One region of the Streptomyces sp. PH9007 genome, then DNA from elsewhere that is predicted to be linked to it. Evidence: riboswitches for the same ligand, from Rfam matches in the RefSeq annotation. Region 1 holds a riboswitch; the other holds the start of a gene.
What was found. A riboswitch is a leader RNA that binds a small molecule or an ion and turns the genes downstream of it on or off. The one in region 1 is predicted to bind cyclic di-AMP.

Region 1 (7,020 bases):
GCGAGCGCGGTGGAGGAGCTGCTGCGGTACGACGGCCCGGTGGAGCTGGCGACGTGGCGGTTCGCGCGGGAGCCGCTCGTGCTGGGCGGGCAGCGGGTGGAGCGGGGCGATCCGGTGCTGGTGGTGCTGGCCGGCGCGGACCGCGATCCGCGCCGGTTCGAGCGGCCCGATGTGCTGGATCTGGCCCGGCGCGACAACCAGCATCTGGGGTACGGGCACGGCATCCACTACTGCCTGGGGGCGCCGCTGGCGCGGCTGGAGGGGCGGGCGGCGATCGGGATGCTGCTGAGCGAACTGCCGGATATCCGGCTTGCGGTGGATCCTGAGGATCTGCGGTGGCGCGGTGGGCTCATCATGCGAGGGCTCCGCTCACTGCCGGTAGAGTTCACATCCAGCCATGTGACGCAGAGTCAGTAGTGTGATCTGTATGTGATCTCGGTGGGATCAGCTTGTGATCGCACCGGAGGGCGGGCTAGGTTCTGCGCTCAACTGCACCACCGCGCCACAGCGGCCGGACAGTACGCAGCACACCGCAGCACACCGCAGCACACCGCAGCACCGCAGTACCGCACCACCGTTTCCATGTCATTCGCACGAGAGGCAGTCACATGCGCTCCGGCACAGGTCGTCATCGTCGTCCCAAGCAGGCCCCCGCTTTCGTGGTGGCCGCGGGAGTCACCGGAGCGGGCATCGCCCTGCCACTGCTGGGCGCCACGTCCGCCAACGCCGTGACCCCCGAGACCTGGGACGCCGCCGCCGCGTGCGAGAGCGACGGGGTGTGGACCGCCAACACCGGCAACGGCTACTACGGCGGGTTCCAGATCCCGCTGGCGCAGTGGGAGGCCCACGGCGGCACCGACTTCGCCAAGCGACCCGACCTCGCCTCGCGGGCGCAGCAGATCACGGTCGCCGAGCGGATGCTGGCGGCGCAGGGCAAGGCCGCGTTCCCCGGTTGTGCCGTGACCACCGGTCTGTGGCAGGAGTACCGCGCCGGCGGCCAGGAGGAGACGGACGCCACCGCCGAGGTGCCCGGCGCCACCGAGAGCGGCATCGGCGAGGTCCTCCCCGAGGAGACGGCGGCGGACACCGAGGACGAGAAGGCCACCGGCTCCGGCGCGGACGCGACGCGGGACGCGGCGGCCGACGGGGCCACGGACAAGAGCACCGGGAAGCCCGCCGACAAGGCCACGGACGAGACGGCGGACGCCGACGCCGACGCCGGCGAGCGGGACGGCGGCTCCGCCGCCGACACCGGCACGGACGGCGGTTCCGGCTCCGGCTCCGGCCGCCACCGGGGTGAGGCCGCGCCCGAGTCGGACGCCCAGCCGGGTGAGAACACCGACGGCACCGGACGGCACGCCGAACGCCCCGCGGACCGCGACGGGGAGCGCACCGACCCGGCCACCGGCGAAACCTCCGAGGAGGACGCCGAGGCGGCCGTGGCGGACGACGCCGCGTCCGGCGCGTACGAGGTCCTCACCGGCGACACGCTCTCGGAGATCGCCGACGCGCTCACGGTGGACGGTGGTTGGCCGGCGCTCTACCAGGCGAACGAATCGGTCATTGGGGACAACCCTGACTATATAGTCCCGGGTCTGCAGCTTGAGTTGGGCGGAAAGGGCGCATAAAGGGCGGATGCGGGCGGCGACTTCCGTACCGTGTTAAGTGTGACCATCGTCTCGTTATGCGGCAATGCCGCCCGACTGGTCCGCACTGTCCGATTCCCCGTTGACCTGCGGAGACATCCCCCGTTCGGAGTCAAGCCCAGGCCGCGCCGCGATCTTCATCGTTCTTGAATCGTTAGTCGGCCTGTGTTTAGTGTCCAGCGCTCGGATTTACACACCGGGCGCCCTGGCCGTACGCCGAATCCTGCCGCCGGCCGGGGGACCACCACTGCGCCACAACCGCTTGGCAGGAGCGGGGGACCCAGTCCGTCACCCGGCGGCCGTCAGGCGGCCGGGCGGCGGAACGCCGTACCGAGACCGATCCGTTCCCCGGAACGGGCCGGACCCGGGGCGGCTTGGGGTGAAGCCGGGACGGATCCGTCCGTCCCGGCCGGGCAACTCACTGACCCGAACCCGACAGCTCACCTCGCAGGCGTCCGGTGAGAAGGATCGTCATGCTGTTCTCCGGTAAGGGCCGTCACCGCCGCCCCTCCAAGCCCACCCGTCTCGCGGCCGCCGCCGGCGTCACCGGTGCCGCCGTCGCCATCCCCCTGATCGGTGCCACCGGCGCCCAGGCCGCCTCCGTGGACACCTGGGACGCCGTCGCCCAGTGCGAGTCGGGCGGCGACTGGTCCATCAACACCGGCAACGGCTACTACGGTGGCCTGCAGTTCTCGAACTCCTCGTGGGCGGCGGCCGGGGGCACCCAGTACGCCCCGCAGGCCGACCAGGCCACCAAGGAGCAGCAGATCGCCACCGCCGAGCAGCTGCTGTCCATGCAGGGCCCCGGCGCCTGGCCGGTGTGCGGCGCCCGTGCGGGTCTGTCCGCCGGCGGCCCGGCCGCCGAGGTGAACCCGGACGCCGGCGCCACCACCGAGGCACCCGCCCCGGCGCAGGAGGCCCCGGTCGAGGAGACCCCGGCCCCGGTCGAGGAAGCCCCGGCCCCGGCCCCGCAGTCCACCGAGAACACCGACGAGAGCGCCCCCGTGGCGTCCGGCGACACCTACACGGTGGTGGCCGGCGACTCGCTGTCGAAGATCGCCGCCGCCCACGGCGTCAGCTGGCAGCAGCTGTACCAGCAGAACAAGTCGGTCGTCGGTGACGACCCCAACCTGATCTTCCCCGGCCAGCAGCTCGCCCTGTGAGCTGACCCGAAGGACCGGCGAAACGATCCTCGCGCCCGGCGCGGGGTGGCGAGCGGCAGCGCAACCTGCCGTTCAGCCGCCCCGCGCCGGGTTTTCTTCCGCTCGTAAACAAAAAGATGCCTGGCCGGAAAACCATCTCTGACCAGCGACAACACCCCCAGCGGCACAGTTTGTGGCGAGCTTGTGAGCGGTGGCGCGACGGGAGCCGGTTAGGCTCAGAGGGTTTCAAGACGCCATAAGACAGACGTCCGTCCAGACGAAGGAGAACCTTGTGCCGTCCATCGACGTCGTCGTAGCCCGCGAGATCCTCGACTCGCGAGGCAACCCCACGGTCGAGGTCGAGGTTGGCCTCGACGACAGCAGTACCGGCCGCGCCGCTGTCCCCTCGGGCGCCTCCACCGGAGCCTTCGAGGCGCTGGAGCTGCGCGACGGAGACGCCGGCCGCTACCAGGGCAAGGGCGTGGAGAAGGCCGTGCTGGCCGTCATCGAGCAGATCGGCCCCGAGCTGGTCGGCTATGACGCCACCGAGCAGCGCCTCATCGACCAGGCGATGTTCGACCTCGACGCCACCGCCGACAAGTCCTCGCTCGGCGCCAACGCCATCCTCGGCGTCTCGCTGGCCGTGGCGCACGCCGCGTCCGAGTCCCGCGACCTGCCGCTCTTCCGCTACCTGGGCGGCCCCAACGCGCACCTGCTGCCGGTGCCGATGATGAACATCCTCAACGGCGGTTCGCACGCGGACTCCAACGTCGACATCCAGGAGTTCATGATCGCCCCGATCGGCGCCGAGTCCTTCTCGGAGGCCGTGCGCTGGGGCGCCGAGACGTACCACACCCTCAAGTCCGTGCTCAAGGAGCGCGGGCTGTCCACGGGCCTTGGCGACGAGGGCGGCTTCGCCCCGAACCTCGACTCCAACCGCGAGGCCCTCGACCTGATCATCGAGGCCATCCAGAAGGCCGGCTACACCCCCGGCCAGGACATCGCGCTCGCCCTGGACGTGGCCGCCAGCGAGTTCTACAGCGACGGCGTCTACACCTTCGAGGGCAAGACCCGCACCGCCGAGGAGATGACCGCGTACTACGCCGAGCTGGTCGAGGCGTACCCGCTGGTCTCCATCGAGGACCCGCTGCACGAGGACGACTGGGAGGGCTGGCACACCCTCACCGTCCAGCTGGGCGACAAGGTGCAGATCGTCGGCGACGACCTGTTCGTCACCAACCCCGAGCGCCTCCAGCGCGGCATCGACTCCGGCACCGCCAACGCGCTGCTGGTGAAGGTCAACCAGATCGGTTCGCTGACCGAGACCCTGGACGCCGTCGAGCTGGCCCAGCGCAACGGCTACCGCTGCATGATGTCGCACCGCTCCGGCGAGACCGAGGACGTCACCATCGCCGACCTGGCCGTCGCCACCAACTGCGGCCAGATCAAGACCGGTGCCCCGGCGCGCTCCGAGCGGGTCGCCAAGTACAACCAGCTGATGCGGATCGAGGAGATCCTGGACGACGCGGCCGTCTACGCGGGCCGCAGCGCCTTCCCGCGCTTCCAGGGCTGACAACCCCGGCCGCCGGTGCCACCGTCCCCGCCACCCGTCCCGTACGGTGGCGGGGACAGCTGTTGGTGCGGGACGGCGTGACGGGGAGGCTGATGTGGCGGCGGACCGGGACCGGTTCTCCACCGCGACCCGGATCAGGGCGCTGGGCGAACAGGCCGCGGCCCGGGTCTACCGGGCACAGAACCGGCGGCTGCGCCGCCCTGTGCGCCGCAGCCGGCTCACCGGCCGGGCGGCGCTGCTGGCGCTGGTCATCTGCGCCCTGATCGTGGCGCTCGCCTACCCGCTGCGCGAGTACGTCTCGCAGCGCTCGGAGATCGGCGACGAGCGGCGCAAGGCACAGGACGCCGAGGAACGCGTGGAGGAGCTGCGGGACGAGAAGGCCCGCTGGCAGGACCCGGCGTTCGTGGAGCAGCAGGCGCGCCGTCATCTGCACTACGTACGCCCGGGGGAGACCGGCTACATCCTCCCCGCCCCGCCCGGCGCCCAGGAGGACGGCGATCAGGAGCGGCTCCGCAACCGGAGCGCGCCCGCCAACCGCCCTTGGTACGACAATCTGTGGGACGGCGTCGACAAGGCCGACCGAGCGGCCCCCGTCCCCTGACACGATGAGAGCGATGACGAACAACACCGAGAGCGACACCGCGACCGACCGCGACACCGCGGCGGTGGCGGCCCAGCTGGAACGGCTCCCGCGCGGACTGCGCGGAGTCGCGCACCGCTGCCCGTGCGGCAACCCCGACGTGGTGGAGACCGCGCCGCGGCTCGAGGACGGCAGCCCGTTCCCCACCACGTACTACCTGACGTGCCCGCGCGCCGCCTCCGCCATCGGCACCCTGGAGGCGAACGGGGTGATGAAGGAGATGACGGCGCGGCTGGCGACCGACCCGGAGCTGGCGGACGCCTACCGGGCGGCGCACGAGGACTACCTCGCGCGCCGGGACGCCATCGAGGTGCTGGAGGGCTTCCCGAGCGCCGGCGGGATGCCGGACCGGGTGAAGTGCCTGCACGTGCTGGTGGCGCACTCCCTGGCGGCGGGCCCCGGGGTCAACCCGCTGGGCGACGAGGCACTCGCCATGCTCCCGGAGTGGTGGAAGAAGGGCCCCTGCGTGAGCGCGGACGGCACGCAGTGCGCGACGGCGACGGCCGAGGGGGCGGGCGCGTGAAGGCGGCGGCGATCGACTGCGGCACCAACTCCATCCGGCTGCTGATCGCCGACGCCGATCCGGCCACCGGGGAGCTGAAGGACCTGGACCGCCGGATGGAGATCGTCCGGCTGGGCCAGGGCGTGGACCGTACCGGGCGGCTGGCCCCCGAGGCGCTGGAACGCACCCTGGAGGCGTGCCGGCGGTACGCGGCGGCGATCGAGGGGCACGGCGTCGAGGCCGGGCGGATCCGCTTCGCGGCGACCTCGGCGACCCGGGACGCGCAGAACCGCGCGGACTTCGTGGACGGTGTCCGGGACATCCTGGGCATCGAGCCGGAGGTCATCACGGGCATGGAGGAGGCCGCCCTGTCGTACACCGGTGCCACCCGCGAGCTGACCGGCGCCGGCACCGCCCTCGTGGTGGACATCGGCGGCGGCTCCACCGAATTCGTACTGGGGAACCGCGAGGTAACAGCGGCCCGCAGCGTGAACATCGGCTGCGTGCGGCTGACCGAGCGGCACGCGCTGAGCGACCCGCCGACGGCCGCTCAGATCGCCGCCCTGACCGCCGACATCGACGCCGCCCTGGACGAGGCCCAGGAAACCGTCCCGCTGACCGGGGCGGACACGCTGGTGGGCCTGGCGGGCTCGGTGACCACGGTGGCGGCGATCGCCCTGGAGCTGCCCGCCTACGACCCCGCGGCGATCCACCACTCCCGCATCCCGGCCGCCACGGTCGGGGCGATCTCCGACCGCCTGCTGGCGTCCACCCACGCCGAACGCGCGGCGATCCCGGTGATGCACCCCGGCCGCACCGACGTGATCGGCGCGGGCGCGCTGATCCTGTCGCGGATCATGGCGCGCAGCGGGACGGCGGAGGTGGTGGTCTCCGAGAGCGACATCCTCGACGGCCTGCTGTGGAGCACCGTGGAGCGGCGGCCTGGCAGGCCCTAGCGCCACACGGTGCAGGAGGCCAGGGCCAGGAGCGGCGCCCCGATCACCAGGAGACAGCCCGCGCCCACCAGCAGGCGGTCGATCGGGGCGGCGAACCGGTGCGGCTGGGCCGGGGGGCGGACGGAGAACTCGGGCACGGTGAACGGTCCTTCCGGTGATCGGGGAGGTTTTCACCGTAGGGCAGAGAACTTCGTGAAGTTTTTCACATGGGCGTGCCGCGGGGAACGGGTGACAACGGCCGAATCGTGATCCACAGGACCCCGCGGCGCACCTCAGGACACCCGTGCCACACCCCCGCGCGGGACAACCCCGCAGGTCGCGGCGGTTAGGGGTGGAAAGGGGCGCGCACTATACCAGAGGGGTCCGGAATCCTTGTGAAGGGCCTCACGAGGTCCCCCTCGGGGGTGGGTGGATACTCGATGGCATGAGCACCACGGAGCGTCCCCGAATCCTCGTCGTGGGTGGCGGGTACGTCGGTCTGTACGCCGCGCGCCGCATTCTGAAGAAGATGCGATACGGCGAGGCGACTGTCACCGTCGTCGACCCGCGCTCGTACATGAC
Region 2 (7,020 bases), 1.3 Mb from region 1:
GGCGCGGTACGACCACGCCGCCGACTATCCGCCGCTGCCCTCGGTGACGGCGAACATCGATCAGTTGTACGAGGCGCTCGGCGACGACGTGCTCGGCCGGCTCGGTCCCGCGCTCCTGCCCCCGCTGCACTCTCCCCGCCGCGAGGAGATCGTCCGCACCGTCCGGCGCGCGGCGGAGGAGGCCGAGAGCCTCCTGCTGTGCTACTTCAGCGGGCACGGTCAGCTCGTCGAGGAGGAGTCCGGGCCCGGCCGGCTGCACCTGCAACCCCGCGAGGCGAGCGCGAGGGAGGCCGGACTGCTGGGCATCCGGTACGCCGAGCTGCGCGACCTGCTGTGCCGTACCCGCGCCGAGCGGGTGGTGCTGATCCTGGACTGCTGCTTCTCGGGCAACGCCCGCCTGGAGCCGCTGCGGGAGGAGGTGCCGTTCGCACTGGTGACCTCCTCCCGGCCGCTGGGCCGGCAGGACGCCGGGGACGGCCGGGGCCCGACCCCGTTCACGGCCGCGCTGCTCGACATCCTGCGGGAGGGCACCGGCAGCCCCGACGGGGGGCCGGTGACGGTCGCGGCGCTGCGCGCACCGCTGCGGGAGAGGGCCGGGCGGGACGCGGCGGCGGCGCCCGCCGACAGCGACCCCGACGACTGGCAGCCGTACGTCGGTTTCCAGAACGGCGCCGAGGACACCGTGCTGTCCCAGGCGATCGCCACCCCGCCGCCGCGTGCGGCGCGCCGGCTGCTGCCCGCCTGGCCGGCCACGGCCCGGCGCCTGATCAGGGAGCGCCCGGCCCGCGCCCTGCTCGTGGCGGCCGGTGCGGCGCTGGCCGGTACGGGCCTGCTGGCGCTGGGCGCCGCGGTCGGCGGCGCGCTCAACCCGCCGCCCCCCGACTGCCCCGTCCCGCTGGAGCTGCGGATCCTGACCAGCCCCGAGTACGAGCGGCCCCTCGCCCGGGTACTGGAGACGTTCGAGGGCTCGGCGGCGGCGCGGGAGGCCATCGGCGGCCGTCCGGCGGGCTGCCGCCAGCTGAACGCCTTCGTCTACGCGGCCCCCGACGGGGACGCCGCGCAGGCGCTGGGCCGCTCGGCCGCCTGGGCGGAGCCGGAACGCACCTGCGCGGCCGACGCCTCGTCGCACGCGGCGGGGCAGGAGTGCGCGCGGCCGCTGCGCGACATCGGGCCGCGCCCGGATGTGTGGCTGCCGTCCTCCTCGATCGCGTTACGGGGGACGGCGGAGGCTGTGGACGGGGCGGAGAGCGCCGCGTACCCGGGGGAGCCGGTGACGGTGGCCACCTCGCCCGCCGTCGTCCTGCTGCCGGGCGAGCCGCCGGGTGGACTGCGGCGCTCCGGCGAGCCGCTGGAACGGCTGCTGGCGGCGGCCGGCGAGCAGGACCTCACGGTGGTACGGGCCCGCCCCGCGGGCTCGGCGGCGGCGCTGCTGCACGGGATGACGGCCGGGCCTGGCGGGATCCGGGACGTGCCGCTGCCGCCGGCGGACGACGCGGCGCTGCTGTGCTCGCTGGCGCGGCCGGCGGGCGGCGGGCCCGCCACTGCGGCGCCGGCGCTGCTGGTCGCGGAGCGGACGGCGGTGGACCTGGTGCGCGCCGAGCGGCGTCCGGCCTGCCTGAGCGGTGCGGCCGGCGCCCATCTCGACCAGCTGGCCTGGGACCAGCGGTACCGGGCGTACTACCCGCGGGACGTACCGCCGCTCGATCTGACGTTCGTGCCCGTGCACTGGGAGCACGCCGCCGCCGACGACGCGGAGCGGCGGGAGGCGATCGGGCGGCTGGGGGCGTGGCTGGGCTCGGCGGAGGGGACGCGGGCGCTGGGCGCGCAGGGCTTCCGGGACCCGCGGGACGAGCGGCGCGCGCTGATCGAGGCGCCGCCGCTGAATCACGAGGCGTTCGTGACCGCGCCCGCGCTGCCCCGGCTGCTGGCGCCGGACGAGGCGGCGGCGGCCGGGTATCTGCGCGCGGAGGAGAGCCGGCAGGGGCCGCGCGACGTGGTGTTCGTGGTGGACGTGTCCTCGGGTTCGTACGCCCGGGAAGCGCAGTACGCGGCGCTGCTGCGGACGGCGATCGGGGTGCTGGGGCCCGAGGACGGGTACGCGCTGCTGGCGACACCGGGCGGCGGCGCCGGTCCGGTGCATACGGTGCGGGGCCTGGCGCCGTACGACGGGGCGGACGGGGTACGGGCGGCGGTCGACGCGCTCGCCCCGGTGGAACGGCACGCCCCGATCACCCCGGCGCTGGAGGCGGGCCTCGCGCTGCTGACGCGGGAGCCGGACGCCGCAGAGCCGGACCGGGGCCGGCTGGTGGTGCTGATCACCGATGACGAGGACAGCGCCGGGCGGCTGGACGTACCTGCGGACGCGGCGCCGCCGGTCGCTGTCGTCTCGTACGGCTCGCTCGGCTGCGAGCACCTGTACAACCGGATGCTCATCGCCTCGGGCGGCCTGTGTTTCGACAGCTCGGGGTCGCCGGGGGCGGCGCTCGCCGGGACCCTGCGGGGCCTGACCGCGCCCCGGGAGCCGTGATGACGCGGCATCGCGCGGTACGGGCGCGGGTACTGTCGGGGCTGCTGGCGCTGTCGGTGGCGGCCGGGTGCAGCGGGGCGCCGGACCCGGGCCGGACTCCGGCCCGGCCGGACGACGGGCGCCCGCTGGTGGTGGTCAGCGGCGCGGACCTGACCAGCCGCGAGGGCGAGGGCGTACGGCAGGCGCTGATCGACGCCTGGAACGCGGACGAGGACAACCGCCCGGCCCGGCTGGTGGAGCTGCCGCGCACCGAGGACGGCCAGCACAGTGAGCTGATCGCCGCGCTCCAGTCGGGCAGCGCCGACTTCGACGTGCTGAACCTGGACACCACCTGGGTACCGGAGTTCGCCGAGGCCGGGCTCATCCGTCCGCTGGACGACACCCTGCTGGACGCCGGCTTCCTGGCCCAGGCCGCACAGGCGGGCCGCTGGCGCGAGCGGGCGTACGCCGTGCCGTTCAACACCGACGTCGGACTCCTCTACTACCGCCAGGACCTGCTCACCGCGCTCGGCCGCGAACCGGGGGAACTGCTGGGCCACGAGACGCTCGGCGAGCTGATCGCGCAGTGGCCGGGCGGCCAGGAACACCCGCTGTACGTCACGCAACTGCGCCCGTACGAGGGGCTGACGGTCAACGTGCTGGAGGCGTTCTGGAGCGTGGGGGTGGAGCTGACCGACGAGCGGGGCCGCTACCGGGGCAGCGAGGAGGAACTGCGGCGCGGGCTGAGGGAACTGCTGCGGATCGCGGACGGCAGCAAGCTGAGCGAACGCGCCCGGGAGGCGGACGAGACCGGCGCGCTGCGCGAGTTCACGGGGGAGACGGACGGCGGCGACCCGTCCGGGGTGGTGCTGATGCGGAACTGGCCGTACGCGTACCAGCACCTGGACGCCACGCTGCCGGACGGCGCGGACTTCGGTGTGGTCCCGCTGCCGGGGGCGGCGGCGCTGGGCGGGCAGTCGCTCGCGGTCTCGGCCGACAGCGCGCGGGCGGCGGACGCCGAGCGGCTGATCCGCTTCCTGACGGCGGAGCCGGACAGCCAGCGCAGGCTGCTGGAAGCGGGGTTCGCTCCGGCCCTGCGGGACGCGTACGGCATCGGGGACCCGACGGAACTGGACTGCGCGGCCGTCACGGCGGTGGCGGTGCCCCGGGCGCCGGGGGAGCCGGCGGAGGGCGCGGTGCGCGAGGTGCCGCCGGGGTATCCGGAGTTGCTGTGGTGCGCGCTGGAGGAGGCCAGGGCACGGCCGGCGAGCCCGTACTATCCGGCGTTCTCGCGCGAGTTGCGGCAGGAGGTGGCGCAACTGCTGGCCGGGAACGGGTCGGTGGAGGGGACGGCGGAGCGGCTGCACCAGAAGCTGGCGCTCGCACTGGAGGGACGCCTTTCACCGTGAGTGATCGGAAGACATCACTCCGATAACAACTGACACACCGTCAGAAACACTTGCCATGGCAGCAACAAAAATCTATGGGGTAATTTGCCATGATCCACACCTGTTTGAGGGGGGAAAGTGCCTGACTCAATTCCCGGATCCACTTGGAATTACGGCGGGCCGTCTATTAACGTTCGATAACGCAGCGCGGTCGTCTCCGCCGTCGCCAAGACGGCGGTCGTGCTGTACCGCCTAATCCACGGCACGCCACCAGCGCGCCGGGAACCGGGGAACCACCACTTGGGGTGCATCGGACGGCCCACCGTCCGTAGGAGACCTTCCTGCTCCGAACCCGTCAGCTAACCCGGTCGGCGAAGGAAGGAAAGGAGAACGCCTCCGTGGCGTCGAACCCGCACGGGTCCCACCCCGCCTACTACGGGCCGCAGACCATCGAGGACGAGCCCCGTACCGAGTGGAACCCCAGCGCCGAGACCCTGCGCCCCGTGCGCGGCCGGCACCGGGTCGCCCGGCAGCGTGGCGGCACCATGGCACGCAGCCGCGCGGTCCTCGGCGTCGGCATGTTCGCCGCCGTCGGTGCCGGCGGCATGGCCACCGCCCAGGAGGGCGGCACGGGTTCCGTACCCGGCCTCGACTCCGTGCGCTCCATCCCCGACCAGATCCCCGTCCTCGGCGACCTGATCTCCTCCCCGGAGAGCGAGCCGGAGGTGCAGGACACCACCTCGGTGACCGCGTTCACCGAGGCCCAGGACGCCGGCGAGGCGCTGCGCGCCCGCATCCTCCAGCAGGCCGAGGAACAGGAAGCCACCGCCCAGGCCGCCGAGCACGCCCAGGTCCTGGCCAGCGCGCAGAGCGACGCCGTCGCCGCCGCCGCCGAACTCGCCGAGGCCGAGCGGCTCGCCGAGGAGCAGCGGCAGCGCGAGGCCGAGGAAGAGCGTCAGCGCCTGGAGGAGGAGCGCCGCCTCGCCGAACTGCGCGCCAGCTACACCCTCCCCCTCACCAGCTACACGCTGTCCTCCGGCTTCGGCGCCAGCGGCTCCATGTGGTCCTCGACCCACACCGGGACCGACTTCGCCGCCCCCACCGGCACCCCCGTGAAGAACGTGCACACCGGCACCGTCAAGGAAGCCGCCTGGGCCGGCTCGTACGGCTACCGCATCATCATCGAGCAGGAGGACGGCACCGAACTCTGGTACTGCCACCTCTCCTCGATGAACGTCACCGCGGGACAGTCCGTCGACACCGGCGACACCATCGGCCGGGTCGGCTCCACCGGGAACTCCTCGGGGCCCCACCTGCACCTGGAGGTCCGCCCCGGCGGCGGTGACCCGATCGACCCGCTGGCGTGGCTGCGTGGCAAGGGCCAGGCGGTCTGACCGGCCAACGACCATCCCCCCACACCGCCGCCGGCCCTGGTGACTCCCCCCGACACCAGGGCCGGCGGCATACCCTGACCGCCATGAACCCCATCGGCGATCTTCAGGTGTCCGGGCTCTGCCTGGGCGGCAATGTCTTCGGCTGGACGGCGGACGAGGCCGAATCCTTCGCGGTACTGGACGCGTACGTCGCGGCCGGCGAGAACTTCATCGACACCGCCGACGCCTACTCGGCCTGGGTGGAGGGCCACCGCGGCGGCGAGTCCGAAACGGTGATCGGCCGCTGGCTGGCGCGCCGCGGCCGGCGCGACGACGTGGTGGTGGCCACCAAGGTGGGCCGCCACCCGGAGCACATGGGCCTGTCGGCCGACACCATCAAGGCGGCGGCGGACGCCTCGCTGCGCCGCCTGGGCGTGGACCACATCGACCTCTACTACACCCACTTCGACGACGAGTCCGTCGAGGTCGCGGAGATCATCACGGCCCTGGACGACCTGGTCCGCGCGGGCAAGGTCCGCGAGATCGGCGCCTCCAACATCTCCCCGGACCGCCTGGAGGCCTCGCTGGCCTTCTCCACCCGGGAGAACAAGGCCCGCTACACGGCCCTCCAGCCCCGCTACAACCTGATGTCCCGGGACAGCTACGAAGGCCCCCTCGCCGACCTGGCCACCCGCCACGGGCTGGCGGTCATGCCGTACTCGGCCCTGGCCAGCGGCTTCCTGACCGGCAAGTACCGCCCCGGCGCCCCCGTCACCAGCGCCCGCTCGACCGCGGCCTCCCGCCACCTGGACACGGACCGGGGCCGCGCCGTGCTGTCGGCCCTGGACGAGGTGGCGACGGCCCACAACACCGAACTCTCCACCATCGCCCTCTCCTGGCTGGCGGCCCGCCCCACCATCACCGCCCCCATCGCCAGCGCCCGCACCCCCGACCAACTCCCCCCACTCCTGAAGTCCACCACCGTGACCCTCACGGAAACAGACCTCACGACCCTGACAAACGCCTCGGCCTGAGGAAGCCGGTGGGTGGACGATCACATACGATCGTTCGGTCCGTTGTGGCCGAGAACTGGAGGGCGCGTGAACGAGGGATCGCGGAGCGCCGATCCGCGCCCCACGCCGTCCTCCGCCGCGGTCTCCTCCCGCATGAGCCGGCAGGCCAGCCGCAACACCGGTCCCGAGCTGGCGATCCGTCGTCTTCTCCACGCCACCGGGCACCGATACCGCCTGCACCGGAAGGTGCCCGGGATGTCCCGTCGAACCATCGACATCGCCTTCCCGGGCCCCAAGGTCGCCGTATTCGTGGACGGCTGCTTCTGGCACGGTTGCCCCGAACACGCGACGCAGCCGAAGGCGAACAAGGACTGGTGGCGCCAGAAACTCGACAAGAACATCAACCGGGACCGGGAGACGACCGAGCGATTGTCCGCCGAGGGCTGGAGGGTGCTGCGCTTCTGGGAGCACGAGAAGCCGGATGCGGTGGCCGTCCGGATCGCCCAAGTGGTGGCTGCCCGCGGGGCGGGCGAATGACAACAAGAATGAGGGAGAGATCTTGATCTGCCTCGCACCTCCGGACAGGGAAATGACCGACGTTCATATGTGAGACGTACGAGGAGACCAGTCTGACAGTGAAGGCTTCCCCGAAGGTCGCCACAGCATCCATGGCGCTTGAGGAGTTGAAGTCACCAACAGCGTCCCCGCCGCCTGCGAATGGACGGGTGAACTTGAAGGGG

Region 2: another riboswitch for cyclic di-AMP. It lies ahead of ACTFAP_RS15700 (M23 family metallopeptidase); the one in region 1 lies ahead of ACTFAP_RS09670 (transglycosylase family protein).

What each region holds. Positions count from the first base shown of each region.
Region 1 covers NZ_CM187440.1:2,151,305-2,158,324, reverse strand. The annotation lists gene ACTFAP_RS09680 (cytochrome P450 family protein) at 1-417, shown strand, start outside; gene ACTFAP_RS09675 (transglycosylase family protein) at 660-1,628, shown strand; cyclic di-AMP (ydaO/yuaA leader) riboswitch at 1,971-2,116, shown strand; gene ACTFAP_RS09670 (transglycosylase family protein) at 2,120-2,809, shown strand; gene eno (phosphopyruvate hydratase) at 3,081-4,361, shown strand; gene ACTFAP_RS09660 (FtsB family cell division protein) at 4,456-4,962, shown strand; gene ACTFAP_RS09655 (DUF501 domain-containing protein) at 4,976-5,524, shown strand; gene ACTFAP_RS09650 (Ppx/GppA phosphatase family protein) at 5,521-6,459, shown strand; gene ACTFAP_RS09645 (hypothetical protein) at 6,456-6,596, opposite strand; gene ACTFAP_RS09640 (NAD(P)/FAD-dependent oxidoreductase) at 6,884-7,020, shown strand, end outside.
Region 2 covers NZ_CM187440.1:3,427,396-3,434,415, forward strand. The annotation lists gene ACTFAP_RS15690 (caspase, EACC1-associated type) at 1-2,527, shown strand, start outside; gene ACTFAP_RS15695 (extracellular solute-binding protein) at 2,527-3,915, shown strand; cyclic di-AMP (ydaO/yuaA leader) riboswitch at 4,134-4,283, shown strand; gene ACTFAP_RS15700 (M23 family metallopeptidase) at 4,293-5,288, shown strand; gene ACTFAP_RS15705 (aldo/keto reductase) at 5,372-6,301, shown strand; gene ACTFAP_RS15710 (very short patch repair endonuclease) at 6,368-6,817, shown strand.